2 regions of the Achromobacter sp. RT286_PF genome follow, and region 2 is predicted to be linked to the other one. Evidence: predicted binding sites of a transcription regulator. Region 2 holds the regulator's gene; the other holds the start of a gene.

Region 1 (11,569 bases), on a different contig from region 2:
GCCCAGCACTTTCACGGCCGAGAACAGCTGCACGAAGTAGCGCACGCGCACGGCGCCCGCGCGGCGCAGGGCGGCATCGAAAATGGCGTCGGCGCTGTCGGCATCGGACCGACCCGCCTTGAGCACGATGACGGGCTTTACGCTGGCCGCGGCGCGCAGCGCGCTCATGAATTCGCGCGCCGGCCCCACGTCTTCCAGGTACAGCACGATGCTGTCGGTGCGCGGATCGCTGGCCAGGTAATCCAGCACTTTCGACAGCCCCACCACCGCTTCGTCGCCCAGCGACACGGCGGTGGAAAAGCCGATGTGCACGTCTTCGGCCCAGTCCATGACGGCGGCCATGATGGAGCGCGACTGCGCCACCAGCGCCACGCGCCCCGCGCGCGCCAGCACCGGGTGCTGGCTGAAGTTCAACCCGGCATGCGGCCGCTGCGCGCCAAACGAGCGCGGCCCCAGCAGTTCGCAGCGGTTCTCTTCCGCCCACGCGCGGCACAACGCCCAGGTGCCGCGCGGATACGGATCGGGCAGTTCGTGCGGTAACAGGATCACGGCGCGCGGCGCCAGCGGCGACAGGCGGCGCAGTGTTTCCGGCAGCACGGCGGGCGACACGCAAACCAGGGCCAGATCAGGCCGCGCTCCCGCCGCCAGGCCTTCCAGGGCGGCGGGCAATTCCGGCGCGGCGCCCGCCTGGCAATCGACCACCGTGGTCTTCGCCTTGAGCGCGGGCGACAGAGAGCCCGCCGCCGGCAGTGGCCGGTCGGCAACGATCACCAGCGAACTGGGTTCGAACATGGGGGCAAGCGCGTGTCGCAGCATAGGGGGTACGCCCTAATCTAAAATACCGTTCATCGTAACAAGACAAGCCCGCCGTCCGCTTGATGTGGACCCAGCCTGACGCCGCTTTTGTGGCGCCGCAGCCGCTATCATTGCCACCTATGACTTCCAACGCCACCTCCCCCATTCGTACGCGCTTCGCGCCTTCGCCCACGGGCTTTCTGCATTTGGGCGGCGCGCGCACCGCGCTGTTCTCCTGGGCGTTCGCGCGCCACCATCAAGGCACGTTTGTGCTGCGCATCGAAGACACGGACGTCGAGCGGTCCACGCCGGAAGCGGTCGAGGCCATTCTGGACAGCATGCAGTGGTTGGGCATGCAGCCCGATGAAGGCCCCTTCTATCAAATGCAGCGCATGGACCGCTATCGCGAAGTGGTCGCGCAGATGCTGGCCGCCGGCACTGCCTACCACTGCTACAGCTCGCCCGAAGAAGTGGAAGCCATGCGCGAAGCCGCCCGCGCACGCGGCGACAAGCCGCGCTATGACGGCACGTGGCGCCCCGAGCCCGGCAAGACGCTGCCCGCCATCCCCGAAGGCCGCAAGCCGGTGGTGCGCTTCAAGAACCCGCAAGAAGGCGCCACCTCCTGGAACGACATGGTCAAGGGCACCATCAGCTTCGACAACACCGAACTTGACGACCTGATCATTGCGCGCCCGGACGGCACGCCCACGTACAACTTCTGCGTCGTGGTCGATGACTGGGACATGGGCATCACGCACGTGTTGCGCGGTGACGATCACGTCAACAACACGCCGCGCCAGATCAACATCCTGCGCGCGCTGGGCGCCACGCTGCCCGAATACGGCCACGTGCCCATGATCCTGGGCCCGGACGGCGAAAAGCTGTCCAAGCGCCACGGCGCGGTCAACGTCATGGAATATGACAACGACGGCTACCTGCCCGAGGCCATGATCAACTACCTGGCCCGCCTGGGCTGGAGCCACGGCGACGACGAGCTGTTCTCGCGCGAGCAACTGGTGTCCTGGTTCGACACCAAGCACCTGTCGAAGTCCGCGTCGCAATGGGACCCGAAGAAGCTGAACTGGGTCAACGCGCACTACATCAAGCAGATGGACAACGCGGAGCTGGCCGAACGCGTGGCGCCGCGCGTGGCGAACCGGGGCGGCCACCCTGAAAAAATCGACCTGCCGGGCGTGATGGGCCTGCTGAAAGACCGCGCTGAAACCTTGGAACAATTGGCCGATGGCGCGATGCTGTTCTGCGCGCCGTTCGCACCGGCCGCGCCGGAACTGGTCGAGCAGCACCTGACCGCCCCCGCGCGCGAAGCGTTGGCCGACTTTGCCCAGCGCGCGCAAGACACCGACTGGACCCGCGAGGCCCTGTCGGCGCTGATCAAGGCCGTGCTGGCCGACCGTGGCATGAAGATGCCGCAACTGGCGGTTCCGCTGCGCGTGGCGGTGACGGGTCAAACGCAAACCCCGGCCGTCGACGCCGTGCTGGCCCTGCTGGGCAAGCAGACGGTGCTGGCCCGCCTGGCTGCGATCTAAGCAGGACGGACTTCAAGCCGGACCGGGCAAGGCTCGTCCGACTCAGCACAGACCTGTTGAACCCGGATCGGCTTAGCCAAGGCGATCCGGGTCGAATCCGATATGTTGACCCAAAGACGGCGTTCCGAGTTTTCGGAACGCCGTTTTTTCGTTTTGCTATTGGCTTGCTGTTGGCTTGCTATTGGCGGGCCGTTGGCCGGCGGTTGCCTTGCCATTGGCCCTGCCCCCCCGCCCTACGCGTTCGTGATCGCCGCGCGCGCCTTCAACGCCCGGGCGAAGAACGCGCCCAGCAGGGGCAGCAGCACCGCCGACCCGCCAAACAGCGCCGCGGCGCCGATCTCGTCCACCACCGCCCCCGCCAACGCCACGCCCGCCGCCTGCCCCATGAACAGGCACGACGCAAACCACGCCACCGCCGTGCCACGCGCGGAAGGCACCATCTGCGTCGCGTTGGTTTGCAACGTGGCATGCAGCAGGTAATAGCCAAAGCCCGCCAGCACGCTGGCAAGCAGGCTCCACATCCAGATCGGACCCAGCAGGTACGACAGGAAGGCGACGCCCAGCACCAGACCGCCCGCAACCGCCAGGCCGCGTTCGCCCAGACGCTTGAGTATGCGGCCGGCCACGACCGTGTAGATCAGCCCGCCCACCGCGTACACCGCCACCAGCGCACCGGCGGCCGTCAACGAAATGTTGAATCGTTCGTGCAGGTAAGACGGCGCGAATGCCAGCGCGCCAAAGACCAGCAGGCCCTCAACGAACACCGTGGCCAACACAATGCGCGCCCACGGCGTGCCCAGCACCAGCCGCGCCTGCCCGATAAAGCCCTGACGAACCGCGTTGGGGTCCACCTGCGCAAAGCCCGCCGCGCGCTGGCGCCGCACCTCCAGGTGCAGCAGCACGCCCACGATCAGGTAGCCCACCACCAGGGCCGCGAAGGCCCAGCGCCAGCCCACGGTGTCCGCGAAAATGCCGCCGGCCAACTGGCCCGCGGACATGCCCAGGATGGTGCCGGTCAAAAAGCGGGCCAGCGTCGCCTGGCGGCGCTCGTAGGGTACGTTGTCGCCAATCCAGGCCATCGACAACGGCACGATGCCCGCCCCCGCCGCGCCGGACAGCGCGCGGCAAAGCACCAGCACATCCAGGGATTCGGCCATGACGGCGCCCGCGCTGCCCAACGCACAGGCCACGGTGGCCACGCTGACCACGCGGTACTTGCCGTAGCGGTCGCCCACGGGACCGAAGAACATCTGCAACACGCCGTAGGCCACCGCAAACGCCGTCACGGCGCGCGCCGCCTGGCCGGTGGTCGTGCCGAATTCCGCCGCCAGCTGCGGCAGCATGGGATCACAGATGCGAAAGGCGCTGGCGCTGACAAAGGCGGCCAGGGCAAGCAGCGCGATGGCGCGTGCTTCAGAGGACATGGCGGGCATGGGGAACCGGCGGCTAGGCAAAAGTCGAAGCCCGCACCTTACCGCAGCCCGGCCATCTTGGCGCGGTGGGCGAACGCAGTGTCCGCCCCGCGCAACGGTGCGTCGGGCGCGGCCTTGTTCCGGCGCAGCGCCGGCATGCGCCCTCCCCGCGCAACGCTCAATACGGCAGGCGATAGCCCTGCGGCATGCGGCGCGCGGTGACCACCTGGCCGCCGCTCTTGAGTTCGCGCAGCGTCAATTTGGCGTGCTCGACTTTTTCGACGCGATAGCGGTTCAGGTAAATGGGGTCGTTGGCATCCACGGGCTCGCCGGCGGACTTGGTGGTCTGCATCGTGTAGACGTTGTCGGCCACCGTCCAGCAACCGGTCTCGCGCAGGGCCGGGCGCGACTTGCGCCCGATCTTGAGCAAAGACTCATAGGCCATCGAGCCATCGGCGGACAACACGATCAGCGATTGCAATTCGCCGCTGACATCGCGCGGGCGCGTGTTCGACAGCCAGGTACCAATCATGGGGTCGCCGCTTTTGGCCGGCACACAGGCCACCGCCTTGGGTGGGTCCGCGGGCTGCGCCTCGGTAATGACGGCGGGCTTCCTGGCGACGCACCCGGCCAGGATAAGAACGGCGCAGGCGATGCCGGCCGAACGCAAATACACACTGCTCATGACTTCCTCAACACGTCTGTCGACGCGCCGCGCCGATCACACCGGCACGTCCCTCGCGCAGCAAACATCACGCACTCTAAAGAGCCGCTGGGCAAGAATCAACGACGATCCGCGCGGTGTGCAATTGCGCAACAGTCCGCGTCGCAAAGCCGCTGGTTTAGCCATGGAACGCGCACGAATGCGTTGGTTTCAAGCGACACCGCGCGCGTGTCCACGGCTGCTTTTTCCGCGCGCTCTATATATAGAGGGCGCTGCGATCGGCCTGGGTCACAACGGCAGCCGTTGTTCGTGCTTGATCTCGCGCAGCGCCACGATGGTGCGCGTCTGGCGGATGCCCGGCATGTTGAACAGGAAGCGATGCAGGAAACGGTCGTAGGCCTCGGGGCTTTCCACCAGGATCTTCAACAGGAAGTCCGAATCGCCGGTGACGGCGTAGCACTCCAGGATTTCGGGCGCGTCGCGCACCGAGCGTTCGAAGTGTTCAACCGTGTTCGACGAATGCCGCTCCAGGCTGATCTGCGCAAACATGCAGCCCAGGCCCACCTTGCTGCGGTCCACCTGCGCGCTATAGCCCTGGATCACCCCGCTGGCTTCCATCGCCTTGACCCGCCGCCACACCGGCGCGGCCGATAGCCCTACCTTGTCGGACAGCTGCTGCGCCGAAGCCCGGCCGTCCTCCTGCAAGGCCTTGAGGATGCCGATATCGGTCTTGTCCATCGCTTTGTCTCCTGGTTTTTGTCGAACACGAAATGTTCATTGCGAATTATAGGGATAGCACGATCCAAAAACGCAATAAATCGGATGCCTCGCGAACCTATCATGGTGCGAAATACCAGGAGCATTCACTATGGACGGCACTCCCGCCCCCGAACCCCAGCTGGACCTTGATTACCAGCTTGCCGACAACCTTACGCGGGAGTCCGGCCGCATCTTCCTGACGGGAACGCAGGCGCTGGTGCGAATCATGCTGACGCAGGCACGGGTCGACCGTGAACGCGGGCTGAACACGGCGGGCTTTGTGTCGGGCTACCGCGGATCGCCATTGGGCGGCGTGGACATGGCCATGTGGAAGGCGAAGAAGGCGCTGGACGCCAGCAAGATCTCGTTCCTGCCCGGCATCAACGAAGACATGGCCGCCACCGCCGTCATGGGGACGCAGCAGGCCGGCGTACGCGCCGATCGCAACGTCGATGGCGTATTCGCCATGTGGTACGGCAAAGGGCCGGGCGTGGACCGCGCGGGCGATGCGCTGCATCACGGCAACGCGGCCGGCGCATCGCGCAACGGCGGCGTGCTGGTGGTGGTGGGCGATGACCACACCGCCGTGTCGTCCTCGATTCCGCACGCCAGCGAAGCGTCGTTGATCGGCTGGCAAATGCCGATCGTGCATCCGACCTCGATCGACGAGTACGAGACCTTTGCGCTATGGGGCTGGGCGCTGTCGCGCTATTCCGGCACGTGGGTCGCATTCAAGGCGGTGTCCGAAACCATCGAAAGCGGGCACTCGTTCACCCCCGCCGCCGTGCAGCACTACGACATGCCGTCCAACTCCGACATGCCGCCCGAGTCGCTGGAGTATTCCGCGCGCGACTTCCTGTCGCTGGCCGTGGAAGCGCGCATGAATCTGCGCATGAAAGCGGTGGCCGCCTTCGCGCGCCGCCACAGCATTGACCGCCTGACCTGTCCGGCGCCGCGCGCCACCGTGGGCATCGTCACCGTCGGCAAGGCGCATCTGGACACCATGGAAGCGCTGGCGCGCCTGGGCGTGGACACCGTCACCGCCAACGCGCCCGTGCGCATCTACAAGCCGGGCCTGACCTGGCCGATGGACGGTGAACGGCTGCTGGAGTTTGCACGCGGGCTGTCGCACGTCCTGGTGATCGAAGAAAAAGGCGCCGTGGTCGAAAGCCAGATCAAGGATCTGCTGTTCAACCTGCCGGACCGCCCGACCGTCATCGGCAAGAAAGGCCTGGACGGCGAAACGGTGGTGCCGTCGGCGGGCCAATTGCGCCCGTCGCTGCTGGCGCGGCCGCTGGCGGCGTGGTTGTCGCGCAGCGCCGGCCTGCCGCTGGGCACGGACCTGGCCGCGTTCGATTGCCAGTCGGCGCTGTCGAACGACGCCGATGGCATGCGCCGCCGGCCGTATTTTTGTTCGGGCTGTCCGCACAGCACGTCGACCAAGGTGCCCGAGGGCAGCCAGGCCTTGTCCGGCGTGGGCTGTCACTACATGGCTGCGTGGATGGACCGCGACACGGGCGGGCTGACGCAGATGGGCGGCGAAGGCGTGGACTGGATCGGGCTGTCGCGCTACACCAAGATGCCGCACATCTTCCAGAACATGGGCGAAGGCACCTACTACCACTCGGGCTATCTGGCGATTCGCCAGGCGGTCGCCGCGCGCGCCAACATCACCTACAAGATCCTGTTCAACGACGCGGTTGCGATGACGGGCGGGCAACCCGTGGACGGCCCGATCTCGGTGCCGCAGATCTGCCAGCAACTGCGCGGCGAGAACGTGGCGCGCATCGTCGTCACCAGCGACGAGCCTGAAAAATACCAGGGCGTGGACCTGGGACCCAACATCAAGGTGCACCACCGCCGCGAGCTGGATGCGTTGCAGCGCGAGCTGCGCGAGATTGCCGGCGTGACCGTGCTGATCCATGACCAGACGTGCGCCGCCGAAAAGCGCCGCCGCCGCAAGAAGAACCAGTTCCCCGATCCGGCGCGCCGCATGCTGATCAACAGCGCGGTGTGCGAAGGCTGCGGCGACTGCGGCGTGCAATCGAACTGCCTGTCGGTGGTGCCGCTGGAAACGCCGTACGGCCGCAAGCGCGCGATCGACCAATCCAGCTGCAACAAGGACTATTCCTGCGCAGAAGGTTTCTGCCCCAGCTTCGTGTCGGTCATGGGTGGCAAGCCGCGCAAGAGCGCCGCGCCCAAGACCGATCAGGAACGCCTGCAACGCCTGATCGAGCAATTGCCGCAACCCGCCACGCCGTCGCTGGACCGGCCCTACCGGCTGCTGGTCGCCGGCATGGGCGGCACGGGCGTCATCACCATCGGCGCCATCGTGTCGATGGCCGCGCACCTGGAAGGCCTGTCGGCGGCGGTGCTGGACCTGACCGGCCTGGCGCAAAAGGGCGGCACCGTTGTCAGCCATATCCGCTTGGCGCCTGCCGGCGCGCCGGCGGGTCCGGTGCGACTGGACTGGCAGCAGGCCGATGCCGCCATCCTGTGCGACCCGGTGGCCTCGGTCGCGCCGGATTCGCTGGGCGCGTTGCGCCGCGGGCACACGCAGGTCACCGTCAACACCTATGTGGCGCCCGTGTCCGAGTTCACGCGGGACCCTGACGCCGCCATGCGCCCCGAGGCGTTGCTGGCCAAGATTCGCCACGCCGCGGGCGATGCCAACACGGCCGCCATCGACGCGCACGAAGCCGCGCTGGCATTGTTTGGCGACAGCATCCTGTCGAACATGTTCATGCTGGGCTATGCCTGGCAGCGCGGCGGCGTGCCGTTGTCGCAGGCGTCGATCAACCGCGCCATCGAACTGAACGGCGTGGCCGTAGCCGCGAACCGCGCGGCATTCGACAGCGGCCGGCTGGCTGCGCATCAGCCCGACGCGCTGGAAAGCGCGCTGCGTCCGCGTGCCCAGGTGGTACAGCTGCACGTGCCGGAAACCTTCGAACGCGCCGTGGCCCGCCGCATTGCGGACCTGACCGCGTATCAAGACGCCCGCTACGCACGCGTCTACCAGGACGTGGTCGAAGCGGTTGCCGCGCGCGAACGCGAATTGGCGCCCGAGGCCAAGTCGCCGCGACTGGCGATGGCGGTGGCGCGCGGCCTGTTCAAGCTGATGGCCTACAAGGACGAATACGAAGTGGCGCGGCTCTACACCGGCGAGGCATTCCAGGCGCAGTTGAAGGGTCAGTTCGAAGGCGACTACAGCCTGCGCTTTCACATGGCCCCGCCGATCTTCGCCCGCAAGGACCCGCGCACCGGTGTGCCGCGCAAGATGACGCTGGGGCCGCGCACCATGTCGGCACTGAAATTGCTGACACGGTTGAAAGGACTGCGCGGCACCTGGTTCGACCCGTTCGGCCACACCGCCGAACGCAAGATGGAGCGGGCGCTTGTCACCGAGTACCGCCAGACCATAGACCAGCTTCTTGTAGGGTTGACCCGCGACAAGATCGCGCAAGCAGCTACAATCGCCGGCCTTGCAGAAACCATCCGCGGCTACGGCCACGTGAAGTCTGCGAACGTCGAGAAGTACCGGACGCAATTGGGTCGATTGATGCAGAGCTATATGGCACCGGCCCCGCGCGACATACCCCTGCGGAAAACCGCATAAACAGTCGCTCTGAGCGGTGCAGTCCTGGGCGCGCCTTACTGGGCGCGCCCAGTGCATTTAGTAACAATCTTTTGTGAGCTTCGTCATATCTTCTTCTTGTTCCAGTAGGTCTCGATCACTAGAATTAGTGTCCAACGAGGGGTGCTACACTACATGTTGTGGTCGCCTAAGCGCTGATTCTCGTCGGCCACGCCTTTTGGACTAAGCCGTCCAAGCCGTTCCGACCCCCTCAAAAGATCCACATTCGTACCGGACATGACCGCCGTCATGTCGCTATCTACGCGTTTTCGCACAGGAGCTTCCATGCAGACTTCGATCGCCTCTGTGACCCGGCCTTCGGCCGTGCCGCCCTCGCAAACCGATTCCCCTGCCGACGCCAATGGCGGGCAATGGGCCAGCTACAACATCATTCGCCGCAATGGCTCGGTGGTTGGGTTTGAGCCCAGCAAGATCGCCATCGCCATGACCAAGGCCTTTCTGGCCGTCAACGGTGGCCAGGGCGCCGCGTCCGCGCGTGTGCGCGAACTGGTCGAGAACCTGACCAGCCAGGCCGTGAACGCCCTGGTGCGCAACCGCCCCAACGGCGGCACCTTCCATATTGAAGACATCCAGGACCAGGTCGAACTGGCGCTGATGCGCTCGGGCCAACATGACGTTGCCCGCGCCTACGTCCTGTATCGCGAGAAGCGCACGCAAGAGCGCGCCGCCGCCGCTGCCGCCGAAGGCCAGGAAAAGGCCGCCGCCGCTCCTGAAGAACACGTGCTGAACGTCACCGACGCCGGTGTGCGCCGTCCGCTGGACCTGGCTGAGTTGCGCGCGACCATCGTCGCCGCCGGCGAAGGCCTGGACGAATTCATCGATAGCGAAGCCATCCTGAAGGAAACGGTCAAGAACCTGTACGACGGCATCCCCGTCGACGAAGTGTTCAAGTCCGCCATCCTGTCCGCGCGCGCGCTGGTCGAAAAAGACCCGGCCTACAGCCAAGTCACCGCTCGCCTCTTGCTGCACACGATCCGCAAGGAAGTGCTGGGCGAAGAAGTCTCGCAAGACGGCATGATCGCGCGTTACGCCGAATACTTCCCCACGTTCATCGCACGCGGCATCGAAGGCGGCCTGCTGTCGCCCGAACTGGCCAACTATGACCTGACTCGCCTGGGCAAGGCCTTGAACGCCAAGCGCGATCTGCAATTCGGCTACCTGGGCCTGCAGACGCTGTACGACCGCTACTTCCTGCACATCCGCGGCACCCGCATCGAACTGCCGCAGGTGTTCTTCATGCGCGTGGCCATGGGCCTGGCGCTGCGCGAAGCCGACCGCGAAACGCGCGCCATCGAGTTCTACGAGATCCTGTCCTCGTTCGACTTCATGAGCTCGACGCCGACGCTGTTCAACTCGGGCACGCTGCACTCGCAGTTGTCGTCGTGCTATCTCACGACCGTCTCCGATGACCTGGAAGGCATCTACGACGCCATCAAGGAAAACGCGCTGCTGGCCAAGTACGCCGGCGGCCTGGGCAACGACTGGACCCCGGTGCGCGCGCTGCGCAGCCACATCAAGGGCACCAACGGCGAAAGCCAGGGCGTGGTTCCGTTCCTGAAGGTCGTCAACGACACCGCCGTCGCGGTGAACCAGGGCGGCAAGCGCAAGGGCGCGGTGTGCACGTACCTGGAATCGTGGCACCTGGACATCGAAGAATTCCTGGAACTGCGCAAGAACACCGGCGACGAACGCCGCCGCACGCACGACATGAACACGGCGAACTGGATTCCCGATCTGTTCATGAAGCGCGTCATGGAAGGCGGTGAATGGACGCTGTTCTCGCCGTCCGACTGCCCCGACCTGCACGACAAGGTCGGCCGCGCGTTTGAAGAAGCGTATGTCGGCTACGAAAAGCGCGTCGCCAGCGGCGAGCTCAAGCTGTACAAGAAGATGCCGGCGCTGACGTTGTGGCGCAAGATGCTGTCGATGCTGTTCGAAACCGGCCACCCCTGGATCACGTTCAAGGATCCGTGCAACATCCGTTCGCCGCAGCAACACGTGGGCGTCGTCCACAGCTCGAACCTGTGCACCGAGATCACGCTGAACACCAACGAATCCGAAATCGCGGTGTGCAACCTGGGTTCGGTGAACCTGGTCGCGCACATGAAGCCGGCTGCCGGCGGCGGATTCGAACTGGATCACGACAAGATCAAGCGCACGGTCAGCATCGCGATGCGCATGCTCGACAACGTTATCGACATCAACTACTACGCCGTCGAGAAGGCCCGCAATTCCAACGCGCGCCATCGTCCGGTGGGCATGGGCATCATGGGTTTCCAAGACTGCCTGCAAATGATGCGCGTGCCTTACGCATCGCAAGCCGCCGTTGAATTCGCTGATCGTTCGATGGAAGCCGTTTGCTATCACGCGTACTTCGCGTCGAGCCTGCTCGCCGAAGAACGTGGTCGCTATCAATCGTATGAAGGTTCGTTGTGGTCGCGTGGCATCTTGCCGCAAGACACGTTGAAGATGCTGCGTGATGAACGCGGTGGTCATGTTGAAGTTGATGAATCGAGCACGCTCGATTGGGATACGTTGCGCGCGCGCATCAAACAACACGGCATGCGCAACTCCAATTGCGTGGCAATTGCCCCAACCGCGACTATTTCCAATATCATTGGTGTATCTGCGTGCATCGAACCTACTTTCCAGAACTTGTACGTCAAATCGAATCTCTCCGGCGAGTTCACGGTCGTTAACGATTACCTCGTGCGTGACCTGAAGAAACTCGGTCTCT
Region 2 (11,569 bases):
TTCCAGGGCACGAGCAACGGGCAGGTCCACCGCCAGCGGGTCGATCGGCTGGTTGTCCACGCGGAACTCGTAGTGCAGGTGCGGGCCGGTGGCCCAGCCGGTAGAACCGACATAGCCCAGCAGTTGCCCCTGCGAGATCTTGGCGCCCTTGGTGATGCCCTCGGCGATGCGGCTCTGGTGCGCGTACAGCGTCGAATACTTGCCGTGGTGCTTCACGATGACGACGTTGCCGTAACCGTTCTGCCAGCCCGAGAACTCGACCGTGCCATCCGCCGTGGAGTGGATCGGCGTGCCCGAAGGCGCCGCGTAGTCCACGCCCTTGTGACCCGTCCACGTTTTGTGGATGGGATGCATGCGCATGCCGAAGGTCGAGCTGATACGGCTGAACTTCAACGCGGTGCGCAGGAACGCGCCACGCAGGCTGGTGCCGTCGAAGTCGTAGTACGAACCGGATTTTTCGTCAGGGCTGAACCAGACAGCGTTGTAGGTCTTGCCGCCGTTGATGAATTCCAGAGCCAGCACGCGGCCCGCGCCGGCATAGCGGCCGTCGTGCGAGCGGACTTCGTAGACCACACGGAACTGGTCGCCTTGGCGCAGGTCTCGCAGGAAGTCGATCTTGGCGCTGAGGATGTCGGCCATCTGCATGGTGACCGAGTCCGGAATGCCGGCGGAGTCGGTCGCGCCAAAGAGCGACGACTTGATCGTGCCCACGGCAACGCGCGTCTGGCGCTCGGTGCTTTCGGTGACTTCCTCGGCCTTGTAGGTGTCGCCGGCAGGGGCGACGTGCAGCATGCGCGTGACGACCTGGCCGTCGGTCTCGTTGCCCGGCGTATGGATGTAACGCAGCCAGATCAGGTTGCCCTGTTCGTCCGTGGCGGCTTGCACCGAGCGGCCCGGGTACAGCTTGTAGATGCTGCGGGCGCTGGGGTCATGCGTCAGGAACGTTTGCAGGCTGGGCGCGTCCAGCTCCAGGCGCTGCAACACCGCGGCCAGCGTGTCGCCGGAGCGAATGCGGGTTTCGCTGATGTACGGCGCGGCGCTGGGCGTGCTGACTTCGACCTGCTCGGCAGTCAGCGGCAGAACGCTCTGGATGATGCGGGACGGGGGGAGTTCGGAGCGGTCGGGTTGCTGCACCATGCCCAGGGCGGCGGCGCCGGCAAACAGACCAATAGCGGTGACGAGAACAGTGCGACGGAAAAGTCCCGAGCGATGCGGCTTGGGCTCAACGGGCGCAAACAGGGCAGCAACTTTGCGCTTGATGCTACTCGCCAGTTCGTGGAGGCCACGATTCATCGTGAAGATACCCTCTCAGGTGGCATGAGCTCGCAGGGTGCGTGACACGAACGGCCCCCGCGCGCCACGATATCCGGGGCAAGGGCTGGCGCGGGGCGCATCTTGTGAACAACGGGTGGTAGACCGAACCACAACTGCGTATATATGGCAGTTGCGTATGATTGGGCGGTATCCTAGCTGATTCGGCTAGAATTTTCGATAGTTTTCGTCACTTTTTACACCTTTTTGTCGGCTGAAGCCGCTTTGGTCCCCCTGCCATGTCTCCCTCTGAAGCCCCTATCACTCCTGAAGTCGAAGCTGATCTGCGTATAGCCAAGCGCGGTTGCGACGAACTGCTGGTTGAATCCGAATTCGCGCGCAAGCTGGCAAAAAGCCGCGCCACTGGTGTGCCGCTGCGCATCAAATTGGGGCTGGACCCCACCGCGCCCGACATCCATCTGGGCCACACGGTGGTGCTGAACAAGATGCGCCAGTTGCAGGACCTTGGCCACAACGTCATCTTCCTGATCGGCGATTTCACCTCGACCATCGGCGACCCCAGCGGCCGCAACAGCACCCGCCCGCCGCTCACGCGAGAGCAGATCGAGTCCAACGCCAAGACGTATTACGCGCAGGCCAGCCTGGTGCTGGACCCGGCGCGTACCGAGATCCGCTACAACTCCGAATGGTGCGATCCGCTGGGTGCTCGGGGCATGATCCAGCTGGCGTCCCGTTATACGGTTGCCCGCATGATGGAACGCGAGGATTTCACCAAGCGCTTCAAGGGTGGCATCCCGATTTCGGTGCACGAATTCCTGTATCCGCTGATGCAGGGCTATGACTCCGTGGCGCTGAAGTCCGATCTGGAGCTGGGGGGCACCGATCAGAAATTCAACTTGCTGGTCGGGCGCGAGCTGCAAAAGGAATATGGCCAGGAGCCCCAGTGCATTTTGACGATGCCGCTGCTGGTCGGTACCGACGGCGTCGAGAAAATGTCCAAGTCCAAGGGCAACTACATCGGCATTTCAGAGTCGCCCGATTCGATGTTCGGCAAGCTGATGTCCATTTCGGACACGCTGATGTGGCGCTACTTCGAACTGCTGTCGTTCCGCTCGCTGGAAGACATCGCCGCCCTCAAGCAAGAGACGGATGGCGGGCGCAACCCGCGTGATGCCAAAGTCATGCTGGCTCAGGAAATCATCACGCGCTTTCATTCGGCCAAGGCGGCGGACGACGCGCTGGCCTCGTTCGAGGCGCGCTTCCGTGACGGCGCCATCCCCGAAGACATGCCCGAAGTGAATATCGGCGGCGCGCCCGTCGGCATCCTGAAGCTGCTGCGCGAGGCCGGCCTGGTCGCGTCCGGTTCCGAGGCGCAGCGCAATGTCGAGCAGGGCGGGGTGCGCGTCAATGGCGATCGGGTGGAAGATAAATCGTTGCAATTGCCGGCGGGCACCTACGTGGTGCAAGTGGGCAAGCGCAAGTTCGCGCGTGTTAACTTGAACCCATGATTGCGAAGTTTTGATACGCTGAGGGTACGGACGAAGGCTGGTACGCCTTTGCGGCATTTCAAGGAGCACGACATGAAACTTTCGAGTTTGTCTTTTTCCGATCACGAGTCGATTCCCGAGCGTTATGCGTTCGGCAAAGTCGATGCGCAATCGCACGTCGCGCTGGCAGACAACCACAACCCGCAGTTTTCGTGGGACGACGTCCCGGCGGGAACGCAGTCGTTTGCGTTGATCTGCCATGATCCGGACGTGCCGTCGCAGCCCGATGACGTCAACCAGGAAGGCCGCGAAGTGCCCGCCGACCTGCCCCGCGTTGATTTCTTCCATTGGGTGCTGGTGGACCTGCCGGCGGATCTTCGCGAAATCGACGAAGGCGCGTTCTCCAATGGGATCACGCCGCGCGGAAAGGGCGGCCCGCTGGCGCCGATGGACGCCCGCCAGGGCATCAACTCGTATTCGTCCTGGTTCGCCAACGACCACGACATGAGCGGCGACTACTTCGGCTACGACGGCCCGTGCCCGCCCTGGAACGATTCCATCGTCCACCGCTACGTGTTCACGCTGTATGCGCTGGACGTCCAGAGCCTGAACCTGAACGGTTCATTCACCGGCGAAGACGCGCTGCGCGCCATGCAAAAGCACGTGCTGGCGCAGGCTTCGGTCACGGGCACCTACACGCTGAACCCGCGGCTGGCGCCTAAACAGATCGGCGCAACGTCAGCGACCTGACGCCGTTGCAAAAACCAAAAGGGCCGCCGTTGAGTGCGGCCCTTTTTTTATGCGGCGCCTTGCATGAATCTTCTTCAAGTCGGTATGAGCGCGATTTCCCGCCGTCAGCCTGTGCCGTGGTTTTCGCGCCCGTCGGCCGAAAATTGCCTGCCTTCGGCGCATTTTGGCGGCAATTGATTCTGGTTGACGCGGTAAACTACGCAAATTCTTCGGGTTTACCCACCCGACACTGCTTTCTCCTCTCTTACCGCCTCAGGAATCCCCCGTCATGTTTGACCGCAACCTTACCTTGTCCAAGGCTGACCCGGACGTTTGGGCCGCCATCCAGAAGGAAGACGTTCGCCAAGAGCAGCACATCGAGCTGATCGCTTCGGAGAACTACGCCAGCCCGGCCGTCATGGAAGCCCAAGGCACGCAGCTCACGAACAAGTACGCCGAAGGCTACCCGGGCAAGCGTTACTACGGCGGTTGCGAATACGTGGATGTGGTCGAGCAACTGGCTATCGACCGCCTGAAGCAGATTTTTGGCGCTGAAGCCGCCAACGTACAACCGAACTCGGGCTCGCAAGCGAACCAGGGCGTGTACATGGCCGTGCTCAAGCCGGGCGACACCGTGCTGGGCATGAGCCTGGCTGAAGGCGGCCACCTGACGCACGGCGCGTCGGTCAACGCTTCCGGCAAGCTGTACAACTTCATCTCGTACGGCCTGGACGAAAACGAAGTCCTGAACTACGCGCAAGTCGAGCAGCTGGCCAAGGAACACAAGCCCAAGCTGATCGTGGCCGGCGCGTCGGCATACGCCCTGCACATCGACTTCGAACGCATGGCCCGCATCGCCCGCGAAAACGGCGCGCTGTTCATGGTCGACATCGCCCACTACGCGGGTCTGGTCGCCGGCGGCGCCTATCCCAATCCGGTTCCCCATGCCGACTTCGTCACGTCGACCACGCACAAGTCGCTGCGCGGCCCGCGCGGCGGCGTCATCATGATGAAGGCCGAGCACGAGAAGATCGTCAATTCGGCCATCTTCCCCGGCATTCAAGGCGGCCCGCTGATGCACGTCATCGCCGGCAAGGCCGTGGCTTTCAAGGAAGCGCTGGAGCCCGGCTTCAAGGACTACGCGCAACAAGTGGTCAAGAACGCCAAGGTGCTGGCCGACACGCTGGTCAAGCGCGGATTGCGCATCGTGTCCGGCCGTACGGAAAGCCACGTCATGTTGGTTGACCTGCGCTCCAAGGGCATCACCGGCAAGGAAGCGGAAGCCGTGCTGGGCCAGGCCCACATCACGGTCAACAAGAACGCCATTCCGAACGACCCGGAAAAGCCCTTCGTGACCAGCGGCATCCGCCTGGGCACCCCGGCCATGACCACGCGCGGTTTCACTGAAGCCGACGCCGAACTCACCGCCAACCTGATCGCCGACGTGCTGGACAACCCGCGCGACGAAGCCAACATCGCCGCCGTGCGTGCCCGCGTCAACGAGTTGACCTCGCGCCTGCCCGTGTACGGCAAGCGTTAAGCCATACGCGGTAAACAGTCAGCCTGCGCGGTTCGCCGCGCGGGCGACGGATTAAGGGACGGCCCCGCAAGGCGCCGTCCCTTTGCTTTGCGCGGCACTGCGGTATCCTCGCGCCATTCAGCGAAAATATTAGGGACAAATTAATCCCTGTCGGCGCTTCCCATGGGCGCGTCGTTACAATATGCTCAAATTTTGCCATTCGTGCCTATAGGGAACACACATGCGGTGTCCATTTTGCGGCAATGCCGAAACGCAGGTCGTCGACAGCCGGGTGTCGGAAGAGGGCGACGCCATCCGTCGCCGCCGCCGTTGCCTGTCCTGTGACAAGCGATTCACCACCTACGAGCGGGTGGAACTTGCCATGCCTTCCATCGTGAAGCGCAATGGCAGCCGCAGCGACTACGATCCCGTCAAGCTGCGCGCCAGCCTGAGCCTGGCCCTGCGCAAGCGACCCGTCAGTACTGAAGACGTGGACGCCGCGGTCGCACGCATCGAAGAGCAATTGCTGGCCAGCGGGCTACGCGAAGTGCCGTCGGAACATATCGGCGAGCTGGTCATGAACGAGCTGCGCAAGCTGGATAAGGTGGCGTACGTTCGCTTTGCCTCGGTCTACAAAAGCTTCGAGGACATCGGCGAATTCGTCGAGGCCATCCGTGAAATGCAGGGGCCACTGCTGCCCGGCAAGTTGCGCAAGGAATAAGTCGACGTTCGCAGAGGCCGGCGTTGTCGGGCGGTGCCGATATGGCGGTGAAACAGCGGCGCTTCGGCGCCGCTATTGCATGGGCGCCGAACGCGCCAGGCTGGGGGATTGGGGCTGAAATTTGCGCCAAACGCGGCGCATGTGCTGGGCAGATCCGAACCCGGATTTTTCGGCCACGCGCTCCAGGTCCAGCCGGGTTTCACGCAGCAAGTCGCGCGCCAGCGCCACCCGGATCTGGTACAGGTAATCCATCGGTGTGCAGCCGGCATGCTCACGGAACAGCCGGGTAAGGTGCCGAGGGCTGGTGTACGCCTGGTCCGCCAACGATTGCGCGGACCATGGCGCGGCGGGATCGCGAATCACCGCGTCCTGCACGAGGTGCACGGTGGGGTGCATGTGGCTGCGGTGTTCCAGCCATGGCGACAGCGCGGTATCGGTGCCCGCGCGGCGCTGGTAGACGACCATCTCGCGCGCGACCTCGCTGGCCACGCGCGGCCCGCAGTGACGCGCGACCATATGCAGCGCCAGGTCGATGCCGGCGGTGATGCCCGCGCTGCTGACCAGGTTGCCGTCTTCGATGAAGATGCGGTTGTCATGCACGCGGGCGCTGGGATCAATACTGCTCAGTTGCGCCAGGCATGAGTGGTGGGTGGTGCAGTCGCGCTGGCGGGTCAGCCCCGCCGAGGCCGCAAACAGCGCGCCCGCGCACACCGTCATCAGCGTGAAGCCGTCGGCGGGATGGCGGACGGCCAGCCACTTGATGATGGCGTGCGCGTCGGGGTCCTCCAGACGGGTATGTTGGCCGACCACGCCCGAAATAATGACCATCGCATTGGCTGGCAGCGTCGCCGGCAGTGGCCGGATGCGGGCCAGATGCAAGCCCGTAATCCCACTTTCCACTTCCGGTGAGGGTCCGCAAAAGTGCTGTTCGAACGTACCCGGGCACAGCTTGTTGGCCACGCGGAACGCTTCCGCCGGCCCCGCCAGGTCCAAGAGAACAATGCCGCGCGGTAGAACGAAATACACCGGAATCATGGGTGCCCGGCCTCGTTTCAGCCCGCCAGCGCGTCCGCTGCCCGCGCAATGCGCGCGAAGCGGCCGTTCAGTACCAGTTCGGTATGGTCGCGAATCTCGGCCGGGCTGTAATGCTTGCCCGAAGGGCTTTGCATCGCGAAGGTCAGCGTGGCGTCCGTCGGAAACACCACTTTGAAACCCGCATCGCTGGCGTGGCGCGAGGTGGTTTCGCAGCATTGTTCAGTGCGGATGCCGCTGACGATGACGCCTTCCACCCCGTTTTCACGCAACCAATCGTGCAGCGTTGCGCCGTTGGCATCAACCGCAAACAGCGACGAATGCACGGTTTTGTGGAAAACGGCCGTGGGCGAAACGCGGAGCTCGGCAAGCGTTTTGACTTGTCCCGAAGCCAGCGAGAAGGGGTTGGAGGCGTCGTCCGACGGGCTTTTGTGAAACACCTGCAGCACCGGAATGTCTTTGGCGCGCGCCGAATCGATCAGGCCCTGGAGCTGCGTCACGAACGCGGGGTACTCGGTTTCGTCCCAAAACGGACGTTGCCGAAAAGACTCTTGGACGTCGATGACGATCAGTGCTTGTTTCATGGTCCGGCCTCCAGGCCTAGGGTTTTTGAGGGGGTAGCGGTATTCTGCGACGCCTTGCGGCGCCCGGCGAGCCATTCCCGGGCCCGTTATCGGCCCAAAACGGACATTCCTGTTGCGAGGTCCCTGCCAGCAGCTTACCCCTATCCGCGGCCTGCCGGAACGACCGCATGCGCGTCGCCGGACATACAATTCCGCCATGACACACCCAAGCGAATCCGACGATATTTCCTGGATGCGCCGCGCCCTGGCGCTGGCCGAAAGCGTGCTTTACACCACCGCGCCGAACCCGCGCGTAGGCTGCGTCATCGTGCGCGATGGGCAAGTGCTGGGAGAGGGCGCCACGCAGCCTCCTGGCGGCCCTCATGCCGAAATCGGCGCGTTGCGTGACGCCAAGGCGCGTGGCCACGACGTAACAGGCGCCACGATCTACGTCACGCTTGAGCCCTGCAGCCATTTCGGGCGCACACCGCCTTGTGTTGACGCCGTGCTGGCGGCCCGGCCGGCGCGCGTGGTCGTCGCCATCGGCGACCCCAACCCGCTGGTCAACGGGCAGGGGCTGGCGCGCTTGCGCACCGCCGGCATCCACGTGACGACGGGGGTGTGCGAGCAAGAAGCGCTTGCGCTGAATGCCGGTTTTATTTCGCGCATGAGCCGCGGCTTGCCCTGGGTTTGGATGAAGATGGCGGCGTCGCTGGATGGGCGCAGCGCGCTGCATAACGGAATGTCCCAATGGATTACCGGGCCGCAAGCCCGGGCGGATGGCCACCGGTGGCGCGCGCGCAGCTGCGTCGTGCTGACCGGGATGGGCACCGTGTTGAAAGACAATCCGCTGCTGAACGTGCGCGACGTCGACACACCGCGCCAGCCGCGCAAAGCCGTCGTTGATGGCCAATTTGCCATTCCCGAAGATGCCCGCCTGTTCGATGGGGGGCCAGTGATTCTGTTCACCGCGCGCGAAGATGCCGCCAAGGCCTCACGGCTGGCCGACAAGAACGCGCGCGTCATCCTCATGCCGGGGGCCGTGCCGGGTCGCGTGGACCTTGGCGGCATGATGCGCTGGTTCGCGCAAGCAGAGTTCAACGAAGTGCACGTCGAGGCCGGTGCCGGCCTGAGCGGCGCGTTGGTTGGCGCGGGCTGCGTCGACGAATTGCTGTTGTATCTGGCGCCTGTCTTGCTTGGCGATGCGGCGGGCATGGTCCGTTTGCCCATGCTTGAGCACTTGGATGCCGCGCACCGCTACGAATTTATCGATAGCGTCATGGTGGGCGCGGACCTGCGTTTGCGTGCTCGCGTGCAAGCCACTTGGCGCGAGCTGATGCAGCGCGTGGCGTTGCCGACGTCGGTTTGATGCGGTCTTGGTTTGAACATCGTCGCACGTTCAAGGCAAGGTGCTAGCACTCGTCACAGGCGGCTGCCAATCGCGTTTTTCGCGACGCATTGACGATGCTTTGCGTCGTGTTCGGCACGGCAATTGCGGCAAAGTTTGCGACTGTTTGCTCGCTCCTTTGCTTGCTGAAAACCCGCATTACGATTTTGATCATTACGCCAAATGAATTGCCACAAAACCGTCAATTGGCTTTAGCATAGACACATGACTTGGCGCTTCCTGCCTGCGGCCATCACCGCAAAGTGCTATGCGCCCACGTCACCACGGATTCCCGTGCCGCAGTATCGGCGCTGTTTCATAACCGACCGGCACGCTGCTGAATGAAGCGCAACGCGCTCTTCAGAACGTTCGCCGCCATCGCATGGCGGACGCATCGAGCTACTGCTCGAATCATAAGAATCCACCGGGATATCGCTCATCCCTTCAAATCATTGCCGTCCATTTCATGTGCGGTCGCACCACGCATGGCTGCCATAGCAATATGCTGAAGATGAGCGAGTTAACTTATTCACGTAAGTTGCATTCCCTGACGGAACTTGCGTCAGGCGCTTGCAGCCTAACTGGAAAGGGTCCGACCGTGCTTCATGGTTGATGTGTGGCGAAAGCAACATAACAACTGGCCGAAAACGCCAAACGCGAGATTGACTGGTAAAGCGTCGGCACTTAGGCACAATGGGGACACGTAGGCGTAGTGAATTTTTCGCGTGTTGTAGGAGGTTTCCGTGCAAAACATCGTCGAAGGCTTCAAGTCGCAGTATGCAAGAGAGCAGGAGTCAGAGCTTTCTCTTGAGGAGTATCTGAACCTCGCCAAACGTGATCCCATGGCGTATGCCAGCCCCGCTGAGCGCATGCTGGCGGCGATCGGCGAACCCGAAGTCGTGGATACGCGCAACGACCCACGTCTTTCCCGTTTGTTTTCCAACCGGACCATCCGGCGCTATCCGGCGTTTCAGGAGTTCTACGGCATGGAGGACGTGATCGGTCAGATCGTCGCGTTCTTCAAACACGCCGCGCAAGGGCTGGAAGAGCGCAAGCAAATCCTTTATCTGCTGGGCCCCGTCGGTGGCGGTAAGTCATCCATCGCCGAACGTCTGAAGGCCCTGATGGAAAGCTATCCCATCTATGCCCTGAAGGGTTCCCCCGTCAATGAATCGCCGCTGGGCTTGTTCCATCCGGAACGCTTTGGCGACACGCTTGAAAAGGAATACGGCATTCCGCGCCGGTACCTGACGGGCATCATGTCGCCGTGGGCGGTCAAGCGGCTGAAGGAGTTCGACGGCGACATCTCGCAATTCCGTGTCGTGCGCTTGAACCCGTCGGTGTTGCGTCAAGTGGCCATCGCCAAGACCGAACCGGGCGACGAAAACAACCAGGACATTTCCTCGCTGGTCGGCAAGGTCGACATCCGCAAGCTGGATCGACATTCGCAAGACGACCCGGACGCTTACAGCTACTCCGGCGGCTTGTGCCTGGCGAACCAGGGGCTGCTGGAATTCGTGGAAATGTTCAAGGCCCCGATCAAGATGCTGCACCCGCTGCTGACGGCCACGCAGGAAGGCAACTTCAAGGGCACCGAAGGCTTTTCCGCGATTCCGTTCAACGGCACGATCCTGGCGCACTCGAACGAATCGGAATGGCAGACCTTCCGCAACAACAAGCACAACGAAGCGTTCCTTGATCGTATCTATATCGTCAAGGTGCCGTACTGCTTGCAGGTGTCTGAAGAAGTCCGCATCTACGAAAAGCTGTTGCATCACAGCTCGTTGTCGGCCGCACCTTGCGCGCCGGGAACGCTGGATATGATGGCCCAGTTCTCCGTGCTGACGCGTCTGAAGGAACCTGAAAACTCCAGCATCTATTCCAAGTTGCGCGTCTATGACGGCGAAAGCCTGAAAGACGTGGACCCTAAGGCCAAGGCGCTCCAAGAGTACAAGGACTACGCGGGCACCGATGAAGGCATGAATGGGGTGTCGACGCGTTTCGCGTACAAGATCCTGTCCAGCGTCTTCAACTACGACCAGACCGAGGTAGCGGCCAACCCCGTGCATCTGATGTATGTGCTTGAGCAACGCATCGGGCGCGAAGACTATCCGGAAGAAATTCGTCGCCGCTATCTTGAATTCATCAAGGGGTTCCTGGCGCCGCGTTATGCGGAATTCATCGGCAAGGAAATCCAGACCGCCTATCTTGAGTCGTATTCGGAGTATGGCCAGAACATCTTTGACCGCTACGTCACGTTTGCCGACTGCTGGATTCAGGACGAAGAATTCCGTGATCCGGAAACGGGCGAAAGCTTCGATCGCAGCGCGTTGAACGACGAGCTGGAAAAGATCGAGAAGCCGGCAGGTATTGCGAACCCGAAGGACTTCCGCAACGAGATCGTGAACTTCGTGCTGCGGGCGCGCGCCAATAACAATGGCCGCAACCCGACCTGGACCAGCTATGAAAAGCTGCGCGAAGTGATCGAGAAGAAGATGTTCTCGAATACGGAAGATCTGCTGCCGGTGATTTCGTTCAACGCCAAGGCTTCGGCCGAGGACAAAACGAAACACCAGAGCTTTGTGGATCGCATGGTGGAAAAGGGCTACACGGAAAAGCAGGTCAGGCTGCTGTGCGAGTGGTACCTCCGAGTGAGGAAGTCTTCCTGAGCGAGGTGAATCATGAATTCACTGATCGATCGCCGTCTTAACGGGCGCAATAAAAGCGCCGTCAACCGCGAGCGTTTTTTGCGGCGCTACAAGGACCAGATCCGCAAGGCGGTTCACGGGATGATCCGTGACCGCTCCATTCAGGATATGGATCAAGGCGGAGAGATCAACCTGCCCGCCCGGGATATTT

What was found. Region 2 encodes NrdR, which represses ribonucleotide reductase genes. Its sites were predicted from a motif close to CACNANATNTNGTG; they were not measured.
Region 1: the regulator NrdR is predicted to act here: its motif matches at 8,941-8,954, upstream of AC6LJY_RS26565 (ribonucleoside-diphosphate reductase subunit alpha).

Annotation. Positions count from the first base shown of each region.
Region 1 is NZ_JCBAMR010000059.1:12,315-23,883, reverse strand. Features, by position in the region: gene AC6LJY_RS26595 (bifunctional acetate--CoA ligase family protein/GNAT family N-acetyltransferase) at 1-816, opposite strand, end outside; gene gltX (glutamate--tRNA ligase) at 936-2,342, shown strand; gene AC6LJY_RS26585 (MFS transporter) at 2,576-3,775, opposite strand; gene AC6LJY_RS26580 (hypothetical protein) at 3,933-4,439, opposite strand; gene AC6LJY_RS26575 (Lrp/AsnC family transcriptional regulator) at 4,707-5,156, opposite strand; gene AC6LJY_RS26570 (indolepyruvate ferredoxin oxidoreductase family protein) at 5,287-8,793, shown strand; gene AC6LJY_RS26565 (ribonucleoside-diphosphate reductase subunit alpha) at 9,097-11,569, shown strand, end outside.
Region 2 is NZ_JCBAMR010000019.1:84,027-95,595, reverse strand. Features, by position in the region: gene AC6LJY_RS16485 (M23 family metallopeptidase) at 1-1,293, opposite strand, end outside; gene tyrS (tyrosine--tRNA ligase) at 1,551-2,780, shown strand; gene AC6LJY_RS16475 (YbhB/YbcL family Raf kinase inhibitor-like protein) at 2,853-3,509, shown strand; gene glyA (serine hydroxymethyltransferase) at 3,778-5,028, shown strand; gene nrdR (transcriptional regulator NrdR) at 5,249-5,728, shown strand; gene AC6LJY_RS16460 (GlxA family transcriptional regulator) at 5,801-6,763, opposite strand; gene AC6LJY_RS16455 (cysteine hydrolase family protein) at 6,781-7,344, opposite strand; gene ribD (bifunctional diaminohydroxyphosphoribosylaminopyrimidine deaminase/5-amino-6-(5-phosphoribosylamino)uracil reductase RibD) at 7,577-8,692, shown strand; gene AC6LJY_RS16445 (PrkA family serine protein kinase) at 9,463-11,379, shown strand; gene AC6LJY_RS16440 (YeaH/YhbH family protein) at 11,392-11,569, shown strand, end outside.